One region of the Qipengyuania sp. GPGPB31 genome, then DNA from elsewhere that is predicted to be linked to it. Evidence: predicted binding sites of a transcription regulator. Region 1 holds the regulator's gene; each other region holds the start of a gene.

What was found. The regulator LexA, encoded in region 1, represses DNA repair genes until DNA is damaged. The targets are predictions, from matches to a motif close to GTTCCNCNCTTGTTCT.
Region 2: WKH79_RS05205 (UvrD-helicase domain-containing protein) is a predicted target of LexA. The motif match lies at 3,954-3,969, and genes of this name have one in related genera.
Region 3: uvrA (excinuclease ABC subunit UvrA) is a predicted target of LexA. The motif match lies at 1,781-1,796, and genes of this name have one in related genera.

Annotation. Positions count from the first base shown of each region.
Region 1 is NZ_CP149572.1:805,111-810,504, forward strand. It holds gene pip (prolyl aminopeptidase) at 1-157, shown strand, start outside; gene WKH79_RS04165 (aminodeoxychorismate/anthranilate synthase component II) at 248-862, shown strand; gene trpD (anthranilate phosphoribosyltransferase) at 859-1,851, shown strand; gene trpC (indole-3-glycerol phosphate synthase TrpC) at 1,853-2,638, shown strand; gene lexA (transcriptional repressor LexA) at 2,786-3,475, shown strand; gene WKH79_RS04185 (ComEC/Rec2 family competence protein) at 3,494-5,394, opposite strand, start outside.
Region 2 is NZ_CP149572.1:1,014,151-1,019,544, forward strand. It holds gene WKH79_RS05180 (MFS transporter) at 1-488, opposite strand, end outside; gene WKH79_RS05185 (SRPBCC family protein) at 559-1,722, shown strand; gene WKH79_RS05190 (pseudouridine synthase) at 1,824-2,591, shown strand; gene rsmD (16S rRNA (guanine(966)-N(2))-methyltransferase RsmD) at 2,588-3,133, shown strand; gene WKH79_RS05200 (hypothetical protein) at 3,275-3,850, opposite strand; gene WKH79_RS05205 (UvrD-helicase domain-containing protein) at 3,977-5,394, shown strand, end outside.
Region 3 is NZ_CP149572.1:1,069,804-1,075,197, reverse strand. It holds gene WKH79_RS05465 (lysozyme) at 1-161, opposite strand, end outside; gene WKH79_RS05460 (diguanylate cyclase) at 334-1,512, opposite strand; gene uvrA (excinuclease ABC subunit UvrA) at 1,808-4,738, shown strand; gene WKH79_RS05450 (hypothetical protein) at 4,844-5,110, shown strand; gene WKH79_RS05445 (hypothetical protein) at 5,213-5,394, shown strand, end outside.

The DNA.
Region 1 (5,394 bases):
TATCTGTACCCCGCCGGGCGCGGCATGGGCGCTCAAGAAGGCCTGGCCCGAAGCCGACCTGTGGATCGTGCCCGATGCCGGTCACAGCGCCGGTGAACCGGGCATCGTCGATGGCCTCGTCCGCGCCACGGACAAGCTGGCCGGCAAGACCGGCTGATTTGCTGCGCGACACGCGGCGCCGGCCGCGCTGGCCTGCAAACCTTTCCTTGCTTGAAAGCACGTCGCCATCGCTTCAAGGACCGTATCGATGACCGACAGCCGATCCATTCTCGTAATCGACAATTACGACAGCTTCACCTTCAACCTGGTCCATTACCTGATGGAGATGGGCGCCCGCGTGGAGGTGGTGCGCAACGATGCCATATCGGCGGTCGAGGCGATGGATGGCGGTCATGCGGGCTATCTGATTTCTCCCGGACCCTGCACTCCCAACGAAGCCGGCATCAGCCTCGATATCGTCGCGGCCTGCGCCGCAGCGGGCAAACCCCTGCTCGGCGTCTGCCTCGGCCACCAGGCGATCGGCCAGCATTTCGGCGGCCGCGTGGTGCGCGGCGGTCTGATGCACGGCAAGACCTCGCCCGTCACGCATGAAGGCGACGGGGTGTTTGCCGATCTGCCCTCGCCCTTCACCGCGACGCGCTACCATTCGCTGGTGGTCGAAGACATTCCCGATTGCCTGGCGATCAACGCGACCAGCGAGACCCCGGGCCTCGACGGCAGCAGCGTCATGGGGTTCCGCCACCGCGATCTTCCGCTCCACGGTGTCCAGTTCCACCCCGAAAGCATCGCCACCGAACACGGCCACGCCCTGCTGGCGAACTTCCTTGCCATCTGCGGCATCGCCGCCAAGGTGCCCGCATGAAACAGCTCCCCGATGCCACCCGGCACCTTGCCGAAGCCGAGGCCGAGGAAGTCTTCGGCTGGATCCTCGATGGCGAAGCCGATGACGACGCGATCGCCCGTTTCCTGGTCGACATGTCGGCGCGCAGTGAAACCTCCGAGGAAATCGCGGGCGCGGCCCGAGCCCTGCGTCACCGGATGATCCCCATCGCTGCGCCCGAGGGTACGGTCGATTGCTGCGGCACCGGCGGCGATGGCCATCATACGCTCAACGTATCCACCGCGGTCAGCCTGGTCGTGGCGGCCTGCGGCGTCCCAGTGGCCAAGCACGGCAACCGCGCTGCCAGCAGCAAGGCGGGCGCGGCCGATACGCTCGAAGCGCTCGGACTCGACATGGAAGCGGCAGGCCGCAGCGCGGAGAAGACGCTCGCCGAACTGGGCATCTGTTTCCTGTTCGCCAAGAACCACCACCCGGCAATGGGCCGGATCCAGCCCATCCGCCAGAAGCTCGGGGTGCGCACGATCTTCAACCTGATGGGGCCGCTCTCCAATCCCGCCGGGGTCCGGCGCCAGCTGATCGGTATCGCCCGCCCCGCCTATGTTCCGATCTATGCCGCGGCCAAGGCCCGGCTCGGAACCGAGCGCAGCTTCATCGCCTCGGGCGACGAGGGCCTCGACGAACTCAGCCTCGCGGGCGGCAACGAACTTGCCGACGTGATGGGCAACAACTTCGAAATGCGCCGCGTGCTGGCAGTGCAGGCCAATCTGCCGCACGCCCCGGTCGAAGCCATCCGCGGCGGCGATCCGGCGCACAACGCCCGCGCGCTCGAGGCGCTGCTGGCAGGCACCCCCGGCCCCTATCGCGATGCGGTGCTGTTCAACGCATCCGCCACGCTGATCGTCGCCGGCCGGACCGACGATTGGACCGAAGGCGCCCAGATCGCTGCCGAGGCGCTCGATTCCGGCGCTGCCCTGACCCTCCTGCGCGACTGGATCGCACTGAGCGTTTGACATGAACAAGCTGGAAGAAATCTGCGCCACCAAGCGCGAAGAAGTGGCTGCCCGCAAGCAGGAACGCTCGCTGTCCGATCTCGAAACCGCGATCCGTGCGCAGACCCCGCCGCGCGGGTTTCAGGCTGCACTCGCCCGCGCGCAGCATGACGGCTTCGGACTTATTGCCGAGATCAAGAAAGCCTCGCCGTCGAAGGGCCTGATCCGCGCCGATTTCGAGCCTGCGGCGCATGCCAGGGCCTATGCCGCAGGGGGCGCGGCATGCCTTTCCGTGCTGACCGATGCGCCCTATTTCCAAGGCCATGAGGATTACCTCATCGCCGCCCGCGAGGCCTGCGACCTGCCCGTCCTGCGCAAGGATTTCATGGTCGACCCGTGGCAGGTCGCCGAAGCACGCGCGCTCGGTGCCGATGCCATCCTGATCATCGTCGCGGCGCTCGATGACAGCGTCATGGCCGAGATCGAGGCGGCCGCGCTCGACCATTCGATGGATGTGCTGATCGAAGTCCACGACGCCGCCGAAATGGACCGCGCGGCGCGGCTTTCCTCGCGGCTCATCGGGGTGAACAACCGCGACCTGAAAACCTTCACCACCGATCTCGCAACGACCGAGCAGCTTGCCCCGCGGGCCCCGGCGGAAAGCCTGCTGGTGGGCGAGAGCGGGATCAGCTCGCATGCGGATTGTGCCCGTCTCGCAGGTTCGGGTGTGCGCAGCTTCCTCGTTGGTGAGAGCCTGATGCGGCAGGCCGATGTCGCTGCGGCGACCAGGACGCTGCTGCACGGCTGAACCGTCGCGCCCGGGGCAAAGCAGGAACAGCTGTTCTCGCCTCCATACCGCTAAACCGGCGCAATTGCTTGACTTGCCGATTCGGGTTGCCTACTTGTTCCGTATTCGTTCACAGCTTTGTGAACAGGCGATACGGGAGTTCGCACCATGCTGACCGCCAAGCAGCACGAATTGATCCGCTTTATCCAGCAACGCCTGGAAGACACCGGCATTTCCCCGAGTTTCGAGGAAATGAAGGAAGCCCTCGACCTCAAGAGCAAGTCGGGCGTTCACCGCCTGATCTCGGCGCTCGAGGAACGTGGTTTCATCCGCCGGCTGCCCAACCGTGCGCGCGCACTGGAAGTGGTCAAGCTTCCCGAAGACGCAGTTACCGGGAGCGACAAGCCCAGTGCTGCGAACGACCTGGTCGGGGCGGCAATGCCGACCAAGACCGTGGCACCCGAACCCGCCAACGACATCATCGACGTGCCGCTGCACGGACGGATTGCCGCTGGCGCGCCGATCGAGGCGATCGAAGGCCAGTCGAGCATGCCGGTTCCCGCTGCCCTTCTCGGTCCCGGCGAACATTACGCGCTCGAAGTCTCGGGCGATTCGATGATCGAGGCCGGCATTTTCGATGGCGACTTCGCTCTCGTGAAACGAACCGACAGCGCGCGCGATGGCGAAATCGTGGTGGCGCTGGTCGACAACGAGGAAGCCACGCTCAAATATCTGCGCAAGGACGCGGGGCGCGTGATCCTCGATCCGGCCAATGGCGCCTATGACCCCCAGGTCTACGATGCGCACCGCGTTCAGGTACAGGGCAAGCTCGCCGGGCTCTTGCGCCGCTATCACTGATGGTGCGGGCACCGCGCCCTATCGGCGCGGGGCCGGCCACCAGCCATGCGCCCCCTGGTCCTGCGCGACCGTATCGACGCGTTCGCGATCGAGATAGACCGCGACGCCGCCTTCGCGTTGCAGATAGCGCCGATCGGCCTTGAGCCAACGCGGCCGGCAGCTGCGCGGCAGGAAGCGGTCGGACACGACGATATCCGCCTTCCCGCAGGCTGCGGCCAGCGCACGTTCGGCGATCAAGTCGCGATTGCGGGCCACGAGCACGCTCCATGTCTTTCCGCTTCTCTTGACGGGGAGGACGCAGAACTCGGGGCTGCAGCGGCTCTGCGGCCACGCCGCGATGGCCATGGGCTCGCGGTCGGTTCCCGCCAGTTCGAGCAGGTTCTGCTGCGCATAGCCCCCGGCACTGTCGCGGAGGACGAGCAGGCGGTCGGCCTGGCTGGCAATACCCAGATCGCGCCCGTCACGGGTGATCAGCAGGTCGGGAACCGGGGCTGTCACGATCAGGATCGTGGACAGCGCGATCGGCACCGCGCCCCACAGTCTTGCCCTGCCCTGCCACAACGCCAGCCACAGTGCACCGCCGATATAGAGCGCCATCGTGCCCATGCCGATGCGCGGCGACAGTTTGACCGAACCGGGTTGCTCGGCGAAGAAATGCGCGATCGCAAGCAGCACGTCGAGTGACTGGCCGACCAGCCACCAGGCCGGCGCCCCCGCCCCCACCAGATCGAGGAAGAGCGCCAGCGCAACCAGCGGCATCGACACGAAGGTTACCAGCGGGATCGCGATCAGATTGGCCGCCGCGCCGTAGAGGCCAGCACGGTGGAAATGGAACAGCACGATCGGGATCAGCGTAAATTCGATGACCAGCCCGGTCAGGAACAGCATCGCTGCACGCCGTGCCAGGCGCGATAGCCAGCTTTCCTCGCGCGGCGCCAGGAAGCTGCGGACCCAAGCGGCATTGTGGAGCGAGACAATGGCGATGACCGCGGCAAAGCTCATCTGGAAACTCGGCCCGACCAGCGATTCCGGCCAGAGCGCCAGCACCACGCCGGCGGCGATCGCAACCATCCGCAGCGACAGGGGTTCGCGCCCCAGGGCCAGCGCGACGAGCACGAGCAAGGCGCCGATGCAGCTGCGAACGGTCGGCACCTGCGCGCCGGTAAGCAGCGTGTAGCCGATGCCCGCAAGCGCGGCTGCACCCGCCGCCACCAACGGCAACCGCACGCGCAGCGCCAGCCAAGGCCAGGCTGCCAGCAGTTTCAGCACCACCAGATAGGTCGCGGCGATAATCGCGCTGACATGCAGGCCGCTGATCGAAAGCAGATGGGTGAGCCCGGCATCGCGCATGGCTTCTTCGTCGGCCTCGGGGATCGCACCGCGGTCGCCGCTTGCCAGCGTGGCCGCGATAGCGCCCGCCGTCCCGTCGAGATTGCGCCGCACATGCGCCGACAGGCGGCGCTGGATCACGGCGATCGACACAAGCGTCTCCGCGGGCGGTTCGACGAGTTCGACGTCACCGACCACCGATCCGGTGGCGGACAGGCCATCGAACCATGCCCGGCGCGCGAAATTGTAAGCACCCGGGACGATCGGCGGCGATGGCGGCATCAACCGCGCGCTCAGACGGATCCGTGCCCCTTCGCGCAGCTGCGGCCCGTCGGCTTCCAGCGGCAGATTGACGCGGTAGGCGACTGCCCGGGCTGTCTCGGGGTCGCGTGCCGCCAGCACCAGCCTTACCCGTCCTTCCGCCGGCTGTTCCTCGCGCGCAAGGATGCGTCCATCGATCCGTTCCAACCGCGGATAGGGGATCGGCTCGGCACCCACTGTCGCCGACCGCGCCCAGACCAGCGCGGTGCCCGCCGATATGGCGAGAGCAATCGAAAGCAGCGCAGCAAGCGCATAATTGCGGTTCTCGC
Region 2 (5,394 bases), 210 kb from region 1:
ACAGTGGAGAGAATGTCGATCGTCGCGCGCTCGTCGGCCACGTCGATCCGCCACGCATTGATCGCGATATCCTGTGTGGCGCTGGCGAACGCGCCGATTCCCGCCAGCAGGCTGAACCAGCCGAGCTGGGTACGCGGTTCCAGCACGCTCATCGTAATCAGGATCGCGCCCAGCACCAGCTGCATCGGCACGATCCACTGCTTGCGCCGTCCCAGCCGGCGCAGCACCGGTATGTTCACCTTGTCGATCAGCGGCGACCAGAGGAACTGGAAAGCATAGGCCAAACCGATGAGCGAGAAGATGCCCATCGTCTCGAGATCGACCTCGGCTTCGGTCAGCCAGGCGAACAGGGTGCCGAGAAAAAGCGCGAAGGGCAGACCGCTGGCAAAACCGAACAGCAACATGAAGCCGGTCTTGCGATTGCCCAGCGCCATGCCGAGCGCGCGCCAAGCGGAAATCTTCTTCTTGTCTTCTGCGACCGCAGCCATTCGCTGGCATCCTTCCAATTCGGTGTGATTTTTGCGACACTAGCGGCAGAGAGAGGGAGGAACAGGCGTCATGAGCGATGTCGACACCAAACAACCCGCGCATCGCCCGACCCGTGGCATGCTGGCCCTGGCCAGGGATATCGCCGAAGGTCGGCAGCGCGATGCCGGTAGTGCGACCACGGTGCCCGCAAGCGTCTATACCGATCCGGATTACTGGCAGCGAGAAAAAGCGGCGATCTACGACCGGCTGCCCCAGATCGTCTGCCCGTCTGCGCTGTTGCCAGATCCCGGCATGGCGCTGCCGCATAACGCCACCGGGCGCCCCTTGCTGGTGACCCGCGATGCATCGGGCAAGGCGCATGTCTTCCTGAACGTCTGCCGGCACCGCGGCACGCGGCTGGTCGAAGGCAATGAGGTTCAGTGCACGAAAAGGCTGGTGTGCCCCTATCACGCATGGACCTATGCGGTGGACGGCCGTTTGCTGGCCCTGCCGCGGCCCGATACCTTCCCCGGGCTCGATAAGGGCGATTACGGCCTCGTGGAACTGCCCAGCCGCGAAACCGGCGGGCTGATATGGTTCTCCCCTTGCGCAGACAGCGCGGATTTCGGTTTCGCGGACAAGATCGGCGAGGATTTCGACGCGCTCGGCATGGGCGAACACGTGCTGTTCCGCCGCAAGACGCACGAAGTGGCGGGGAACTGGAAACTGATCATGGATGCTTTCCTCGAAAGCTATCATGTCACCCGCCTGCATGCGCAGACGATCGGGCCGTTCTTCAAGGACGGCGCAACCAGCGGCGACATGATCGGACCGCATGCCCGCAGCGCGGTGGGCCGGCTCGAGGAAATGGACGGGGTCGATCTGGAGGACATGGCCGCACTGCGCCGCGTGGTGACCTTTGCCTATCAGCTGCTGCCCGGCGCGTTGGTCATCCCCAGCCCGGACTACATCAATGTCATGGTGATGATGCCGCAGGCGCATGATCGCACGCTGGTGGAGGATTTCATGCTCATTCCCGAACATCCCAGGACCGACAAGGCGCGCAACCACTGGGAACGCAGCTGGGCCCTGCTCGACGGCGGGGTCTTCGCGGGCGAGGATTTCCGCGCCGCCGAACTCGGGCAACAGGGGCTGGCCACCGGCGCGGTGCCGCAGCTTACACTCGGCACGCTCGAAGGGGGTATCCGCCGCTATCACGAGACCGTGGAAGAGGCGCTGCGCGCCGTGAATTGAACCCGGCGCGCGCACTTGGCGCGGTAGTCCGGGCACATCGCTGGCAGGTCGGCGGCGATCACCGCTTCCGCATGAAGGGGGTTGTGTGTATTGGCGCGCGCATGGCCGATAACCGTTTACCAGAAGAAGGCGATCGGATCGCCAAGCTGCTCGCCCGTGCCGGCGTCGCCAGCCGCCGCGAAATCGAGCGTATGATCGCCGACGGGCGGATCGCGATCAATGGCAAGGACCTCGACACGCCCGCAGTCAAGCTGGCGAATCTCAATGGCGTGACGGTCGATGGCAGGGCTGTCGGCCGGGCGGAGGCGGCGCGGCTGTTCGCGTTCCACAAGCCTTCGGGGCTGATCACCGCCGAACGCGATCCCCGCGGCCGGCCCACCATTTACACCGCGCTGCGCAACGCCTTGCCCAAGGATGCGGGCCGCGTGATTCCCGTCGGCCGTCTCGACTTCACCACCGAAGGTCTGCTGATGCTGACCAATGATGGCGAACTGAAACGGGCGATGGAACTGCCCTCGTCGGGCATACCGCGCACTTACCGCGCGCGCGCCTTTGGCGATGTCACGCAGGCGCAACTCGACGAACTGATCGAAGGCGTCGAGATCGACGGCATTCGCTACGGTCGGATCGAGGCCGACCTCGAGCGCGGTTCGGGCAAGAATCGCTGGGTCGAAATGACGCTGACTGAAGGCAAGAACCGCGAAGTTCGCCGCGTGCTCGAACATCTCGGCCTGCAGGTGAATCGCCTGCTGCGGACCGCCTATGGCCCGTTCGAACTGGCCGACCTGCCGCGCGGCCAGGCAGTGGAAATCCGCCAGGCCGATGTCGAGCGGTTCCGCAAGCAACTCAGGCGCGGGGGCCAGCTTTGAGGATCATCGCAGGCGATTGGCGCGGCCGCAAACTCGTCGCGCCGCCGGGCGATCTGACCCGCCCCACTGCCGACCGGACGCGCGAAACGCTGTTCAACATGCTGGCCAGCCGCGTGGGCAGTTTCGACGGGCTGAGCGTAGTCGATCTTTTTGCCGGATCGGGCGCGCTAGGCTTGGAGGCTCTGTCGCGCGGTGCTGCATCCTGCCTGTTCGTCGAACAGGATGCGCGCGCGGTGGAGGCCATCCGCAAGAATATCGAGACGCTGGACGCACGTGGACGCAGCGTGGTCCAGCAAGGTTCCGTGCTCAGTCTCAGCCCGGCCAAGGCGGCGCACGATGTGATCTTCCTCGATCCGCCGTACGATACGGGTGCCGGCCATGTTGCGCTCGACCGGCTCGCGCGGCTCGGCTGGATCGGGCCGGCGACCTGGGTCGCGCTCGAAACCGGCGCGAAGGAAGAAGGCGCTCTGCGGGCCTTCGATATCATTGCCGAGCGAAAGACCGGCAAGGCGAAGATCACGTTGCTGCGCCTCGCGGCCTGAACCGCGCAGCCGGCGGCGACAGGTTCGAAACCGGTACCGACCTCGCAGATCCCTGAGACGCGAAAAGGGCGGAACCGCCTTGGCGGTCCCACCCATTCGTTTCGCACCCTGCCCGCTGGCAGGACGCGCATTCAATTCAGTTCACGAACCCGGCTTGGTTGCGGGAAGCTTCTGGGGGATCATGCTGGCGGGCTGACCCGGCCAGTATTCGAGCGGGCGATTACCCGTCTTGTTCTTGGCCCAGCTGTTGATGCACCCATCCTGCTGCATGGCCGAACATACCGGCAGGTTTGCATTGTCGGCGGGGGTGTATTCGGGCGGAACCGACTGTGTCACGGCGTTGCTCACGAAGCGGGGCGACGTGGTCGCGCTCGACGATGCACTCGACGTAGTTGCCGGATTGCCATTCATCTGGGCAGCGATCTGGTTCCACGCCTGCATGCGCGTTACCGGTTCCATTTCGTAGATGGCGACCCGCTGTTCGTCGGTCAGCACCCACCAGCCTTCGGTCTGCACGGGCGACAGCGTCCAGTAATATTCCTGAACGCCTGCGGGCCATGCATCATAAGCGGTCTGGCGATCGGCGGGCCACTGGTCATAGGCGGCTTCCTGCTCGGTGGACCAGCTGTAGCTTTCGCCCGACATGTGATCGTCGGCAGCAGCCGGAACAGCGGTAAAGGCAAGCGCTGCAGCGCCGGCAAGAATCAGATTACGCATAGGAGATTCCTCCATTTGTTTGGTGTGTACGGCTAACCTACGCAGCGCCCCGGTCGTCGGTTCCGGCGCGCCCATGTGGCCGGGGCTTGTCTTGCGCCGCTTCGTTCCCTAGCTGTTCCGTACTCCATGACAGACCTCCCCACCCCGTCCGACGCGCCCGCAGATGCGCAGATTCCCGCCTATGCGGCGCGGTTGAATGCTCCCCAGCGCGAGGCGGTGCTGACCACCGAAGGCCCCGTTCTGATGCTCGCCGGGGCAGGCACCGGGAAGACTGCGGCGCTCACCGCACGGCTGGCACATCTCATCGCAACGCGGCGTGCATGGCCCAGCGAAATTCTTTGCGTCACCTTCACCAACAAGGCGGCGCGCGAAATGCGCGAACGCGTGGGCCGGCATATCGGCGATGCGGTCGAAGGGATGCCGTGGTTGGGCACGTTTCATTCGATCGGGGCACGAATGCTGCGCCGCCATGCCGAACTGGTCGGGCTGGAAAGCAATTACACGATCATCGACACGGACGACCAGATCCGCCTGCTCAAGCAACTGATCCAGGAAAACAACGTCGACGAGAAGCGCTGGCCGGCGCGGCAACTGGCCGGCCTGCTCGACCGGTGGAAGAATCGCGGGCTCAATCCCGGCGATCTCGATGCAGTCGAGAATGAAAGCTATGCCAACGGGCGCGGCGCCCAGTTCTACAAGCTCTATCAGGACCGGCTGAAGACGCTCAACGCCTGCGACTTCGGCGACCTCTTGCTGCACATACTGAACATCTTCCGCACGCATCACGACGTGCTCGCGCAATACCAGCAGCGCTTCAAATACATCCTCGTCGACGAATATCAGGACACCAACCAGGTCCAGTATCTCTGGCTGAGGCTGCTCGCTCAGACGCGCAAAAATATCTGCGTGGTGGGCGACGACGATCAGTCGATCTATTCATGGCGCGGCGCGGAAGTCGCCAATATCCTCAAGTTCGAAAAAGATTTTCCCGGCGCGTCAGTGGTCAAGCTGGAACAGAACTACCGTTCGACACCGCAGATCCTGGCGGCGGCCTCGGGCCTGATCAATGCCAATAGCGAACGTCTCGGCAAGACGCTGTGGACCGAACTGCCGCCCGGTGAGAAGGTGCGGATCATCGGCGTATGGGACGCGCCCGAGGAAGCGCGCCGCGTAGGCGAGGAGATCGAACGGCTCGAAAGCGAGGGCGCACCGCTCGACCAGATCGCAATCCTGGTGCGCGCGCAGTACCAGACGCGGGAATTCGAAGACCGGTTTATCCAGATCGGCCTCAACTATCGCATCGTCGGCGGTTTCCGGTTCTACGAACGCGCCGAAATCCGCGATGCGCTGGCCTATTTGCGCGTCATCGCGCAGCCGGCCGACGACCTCGCCTTCGAAAGGATCTACAACCAGCCCAAGCGTGGGCTCGGCGCGAAGACGCTCGAGGCGATGCGCCGTCATGCACGCCAGTTGCAGATGCCGCTTGCCGCTGCCAGCTTAGACCTGTGCGATACCGACGAACTGCCTGCGCGGGCGCGAAACAA
Region 3 (5,394 bases), 260 kb from region 1:
CGGCTGCCGCGCAATGTCGTATGCGACCAGTCGACCGCGTCGAGCGGCCGGTCCAGTTCGTCGAGAATCGCCTGCAGTGCATCGGCGTTCCGGTTGTTTCGCGCTGTGTTCTGCCCGTTGGGGCCTGATGGTTGCTTCCTGTGCGCGGTGTCCATTTCCATTGGCAGGGCACCTTTCGTTGATATTCGAATGAAGACACCTGCAAGTCTGGTCCGGGGTACGCGATTTCGTGAACCCGGCGCGGTGTCGGTCTTTCCCAATCAACGGGTAGGGCGGCTGGACGGTCCTCGGCTCGTCCCGGCGGGGCAACGCCCGGTCGGTGGCGGGTGCCCGTCAGGCGGCGCGGCGCACGCGGTTGCGGCCGGTGTTCTTCGCTTCGTAGCACGCCGCGTCGGCGCGCAGCAGCGCATCGTCCAGGCCCTCGCCGAAGCGCCAGCCGGTCAGGCCGATCGAAGCCGAAATACGGATATCGGGGTGCTCGCTGAACCCGCGGGCGATCTGCGCGATCGCGCCGCGGAGGCGTTCGGCAGCGTCGGCCGCCGTGCCATCGTCCAGCCCGCGCGTGATCACGAGGAATTCCTCGCCGCCCAGCCGAAAAGCCTGTTGACCGGCGGCTGCGGGCAGGGTGCCGCCCCATTCGCGAATGGCATCGGCCGTCGCGATCAGCACGTGGTCGCCCACGCCGTGACCGTATGTGTCGTTGATCGCCTTGAACCGGTCGAGATCGATGGTCATCAGGTGGCGCGGCTGGGTGCTGCGTTCGATCCGCGTTTCCTCGAACAGCTTGCGGCGGTTGAACAGACCCGTAAGCGGATCGCGCCAGCTGAGGAATTCCGCATGCGCCAGCGCATCGGCCAGGTCTTCCGACAACTGGCGGTTCTCGACCAGCACTTTCGCCGCGCTCTGGATGTGCTCGCCGGTGGAAGCGCTGTAGATGCGTATCCCGATGACGATCAGCGCAAGAATGACCACCAGCGCAGGATGCTGCACCCCGGGATGCAGGACAATCATCCCCAGCACGGTGAGCCAGAAGCTCGCCAACATGGCGTCGCGTGCCACTGGCAGGGCGGCAAGGGTGACGGCGATGAGCGTCACGACGATTACCACTACGCCGCGCACCAGATTGACGGCCACGACCGAACTGTCGGGCGGCGGCGGCCACAGCATCAGCGCCAGCGTGATGCCGGTCAGACACATGGCGAACAGGACGACCCGTCTGGCCGATTGCGCAGGCTTGCGTGCTCGCATCACGCGTTCGAGCTCGCCGACGGCCTTATGTGTATAGACGAAGGACGTCGCGCGCAGCAGCAGGAGGACCGTCATGGCAGCCGCGTTGGGCAGCATGGCGACACCGGCGGCGAGCATGGCCAGCCCGATCATGCTCGCCAGAACTGAGCGACGCTCGCGCTCGAGCATGGCAATTACCGCCTCGCGCTCGATCTCGAAAGGATCGACCGCCAGCCGCGTGAGCCCCTGGCTCGCAGTGTCGTCAAAACGGCTATCGGTGAACAATGGTGCGACCCTTCGTGTCCCGCGCATCGCGGGCGCTGCGGCATAGCGCCAATTGGTTAACGAACTCCAACGCGAAAATCACCATGTAGTAGCCTGCCACGACCGTGCCCCTACCGGTAGCTCGATTGTGACAATGGTTTGACAATCGATCGGTGCCCGCTGCCCGCTGCAATCGATCGGCAGCGTTGTAAATCGCGCCGGCGAACCCACATTCGCGGCACCACTGCGGCCGCCCATGCGTTCGGCCCGTACCCGCCCTTGACCCTAGCGAACAATTCGGGAACACGTTTCCTTCATGGCACTCACCAAAATTTCCGTCCGCGGCGCGCGTGAACACAATCTCAAGGGCGTCGACATCGACCTGCCGCGCGACAGCCTGATCGTGATCACCGGCCTCAGCGGTTCGGGCAAGTCGAGCCTCGCCTTCGACACGATCTATGCCGAAGGGCAGCGGCGCTATGTCGAGAGCCTCAGCGCCTATGCGCGCCAGTTCCTCGAGATGATGCAGAAGCCCAATGTCGAGCATATCGATGGGCTCTCACCCGCCATCTCGATCGAGCAGAAGACCACCAGCCGCAACCCGCGCTCGACCGTCGCGACAGTGACCGAGATCTACGACTACATGCGCCTGCTGTGGGCGCGCGTGGGCGTACCCTATTCGCCCGCCACGGGACTGCCGATCGAGGCGCAGACCGTCTCCAACATGGTCGACCGGGTAATGGAACTGCCCGAGGGCACACGCATCTACCTGCTCGCCCCCGTGGTGCGCGGGCGCAAGGGCGAATACCGCAAGGAACTGGCCGAATGGCAGAAGGCGGGCTTCACCCGCGTGCGCGTCGACGGCGAGCTCCATGCGATCGAGGACGCGCCCGCGCTCGACAAGAAGTTCAAGCACGACATCGAGGTGGTGGTCGACCGGCTGGCGGTGAAGGAGGGCATCGAGACCCGCCTTGCCGACAGTTTCGAAACCGCGCTCAAGCTGGCCGAGGGGCTCGCCTATGTCGATCTCGCTGATGGCGCGGTGCCCGGGCGCGAGGACGAGGGGGCCGCGGCCGGCGGCGCGATGAAGGGCGCGGGGCTGCCCGCCAACCGCATCGTCTTTTCCGAGAAATTCTCCTGCCCGGTCAGCGGCTTCACGATCGAGGAGGTCGAACCGCGCCTGTTCTCCTTCAACGCGCCGCAGGGCGCCTGCCCGACCTGTGACGGCATCGGCGAGAAGCAGCTGTTCGACCCGCAGCTGGTCGTCCCCAACGAAGCGCTCAGCCTCAAGAAGGGTGCGGTGGTGCCCTGGGCCAAGAGCAACCCGCCGTCGCCCTATTACATGCAGGTGCTCGCCAGCCTCGCGAAGGAATACGAGTTCGACCTGACCACCCCGTGGCAGGAGTTCGACGCCGAGATCCGCGACATCATCCTCCACGGCACAAAAGGCCGCGCGATCCCGCTGACCTTCAAGGACGGGCGCAAGAGCTACACCGTCAAGAAGCCGTTCGAGGGCGTGATCGGCAATCTCAACCGCCGCATGCTCCAGACCGAGAGCGCGTGGATGCGCGAGGAACTGGCCAAGTTCCAGACCGCGCAGCCCTGCGAGACCTGCAACGGCAAGCGGCTCAACCCCAAGGCGCTCAGCGTCAAGATCCCCGGCCCCGCGGGCCCCACCGACATCGCCACCCCCACGCAGATGAGCGTCGCCGATGCCAAGGCGTGGTTCCTCGGCCTCGACGGGCACCTGACCGACCAGCAGGCGCAGATCGCCAAGGCCATCCTCAAGGAAATCAACGAGCGGCTGGGCTTCCTCGACAATGTCGGGCTCGACTATCTAAACCTCGACCGCACTTCAGGTACGCTGAGCGGGGGCGAGAGCCAGCGCATCCGCCTCGCCAGCCAGATCGGCAGCGGTCTCTCGGGCGTGCTCTACGTGCTCGACGAACCCAGCATCGGCCTCCACCAGCGCGACAACGACCGCCTGCTCGAAACGCTGAAGCGCCTGCGCGACCTCGGCAATACGGTGATCGTGGTCGAGCACGATGAAGACGCGATCCGCGCCGCCGATTACGTGGTGGATCTCGGCCCCGGGGCGGGGGTCCACGGGGGCGAGGTGGTCGCCGAAGGCACGCTCAAGCAGGTGCTGAAGAACAAGAAATCGCTCACCGCCGCCTATCTCACCGGCCGCCGCGAAATCGCGGTCCCGCCCAAGCGGCGCAAGGGCAACGGGCACCAGCTCACCGTCCACGGCGCGCGCGCCAACAACCTTGCCAACGTCACCGCCAGCCTGCCGCTGGGCACCTTCACCTGCGTCACCGGCGTCTCGGGCTCGGGCAAGTCCAGCTTCACCATCGACACGCTCTACGCCTCCGCCGCGCGCGAACTCAACGGCGCGCGTATCGTCGCGGGCGCGCACGACAAGGTCACCGGGCTCGAATATTGCGACAAGGTGATCGAGATCGACCAGTCGCCGATCGGCCGCACCCCGCGCTCCAACCCCGCCACCTACACCGGCGCCTTCACCCAGATCCGCGACTGGTTCGCCGGCCTCCCCGAAAGCCAGGCGCGCGGCTACAAGCCCGGGCGCTTCAGCTTCAACGTTAAGGGCGGCCGCTGCGAGGCGTGCCAGGGCGACGGCCTCATCAAGATCGAGATGCACTTCCTGCCCGACGTCTACGTCACCTGCGAACAATGCGGCGGCAAGCGCTACAACCGCGAAACGCTCGAGGTGAAGTTCAAGGGCCACTCGATCGCCGATGTGCTCGACATGACGATCGAGGATGCGGAGGAATTCTTCAAGGCAGTCCCGCCGATCCGCGACAAGATGCACATGCTCAACGAGGTCGGGCTCGGCTACGTCAAGGTCGGCCAGCAGGCGACCACGCTGTCGGGCGGCGAGGCGCAGCGCGTCAAGCTCGCCAAGGAACTCGCCAAGCGCAGCACCGGGCAGACGCTCTACATCCTCGACGAGCCCACCACGGGCCTGCATTTCGAGGACGTGCGCAAGCTGCTGGAAGTGCTCCACCGGCTGGTCGAGCAGGGGAACTCTGTCGTGGTGATCGAGCACAATCTCGATGTGATCAAGACGGCGGACCATGTGCTCGACCTCGGGCCGGGCGGAGGTGTGCGCGGCGGTGAGGTGGTTGCGCAAGGGACGCCCGAGGAAGTGGCGGCAGTCGACGCGTCCTACACCGGTCATTATCTGCGCCCGATGCTCGACCGCGCGAAGGAAGCAGCAGAATAGCTCACCGTCGCCCCGGACCTGATCCGGGGCCGGTGCTACCACTTCCTACTACCGAGCGGTTTCTACCCGCCGTCTCACCATTCCTTTTCGGGCGCGGCGGCGACCATGGGTAAGCACATTCCCAAGGCCGTCGGCGTTGCCATCCTCGCCGTGATCACACCGCTCATCATCTGGGACGCAAGCCGCACCAGCGACGCGCTCGACGAGCTCGACCGCGATGTGCGCGCCTCGCGCTACGAGGCCTGCCGCGACAAGAGCCACGAACTCGGCCTCCCGCTGCACAAGGCGCAGCCCTTCTGCCGCTGCGTGACTTATGTTCGTACTGAAGGATTTCATCAGCGGAAACGAAGGGATTTTGCGCGGCAGTTTTGAGTGCGGTTTGATGTTGTCCTAACTCGGGCAGCGGCTGGGGATAATCCTCTTTCTACTTAGACATTGTAGGTCTTAGACAATACACAAAACAACTCAGCAAAGTTGGACAGCATTCTGGTGTCAGTATCACGCCGTTTTGATAAATTTCTCGCTGATGCGAGGCTCACTGCAACTCAACTGGCGGAGGGGCGGCGAGCGAAGGAAAGCGTCGTAGCAACCTTAAATCGGCATTACTATGGCATCCGTTCCTCGGACCAACACAGCCGATTTATTGGATCATGGGC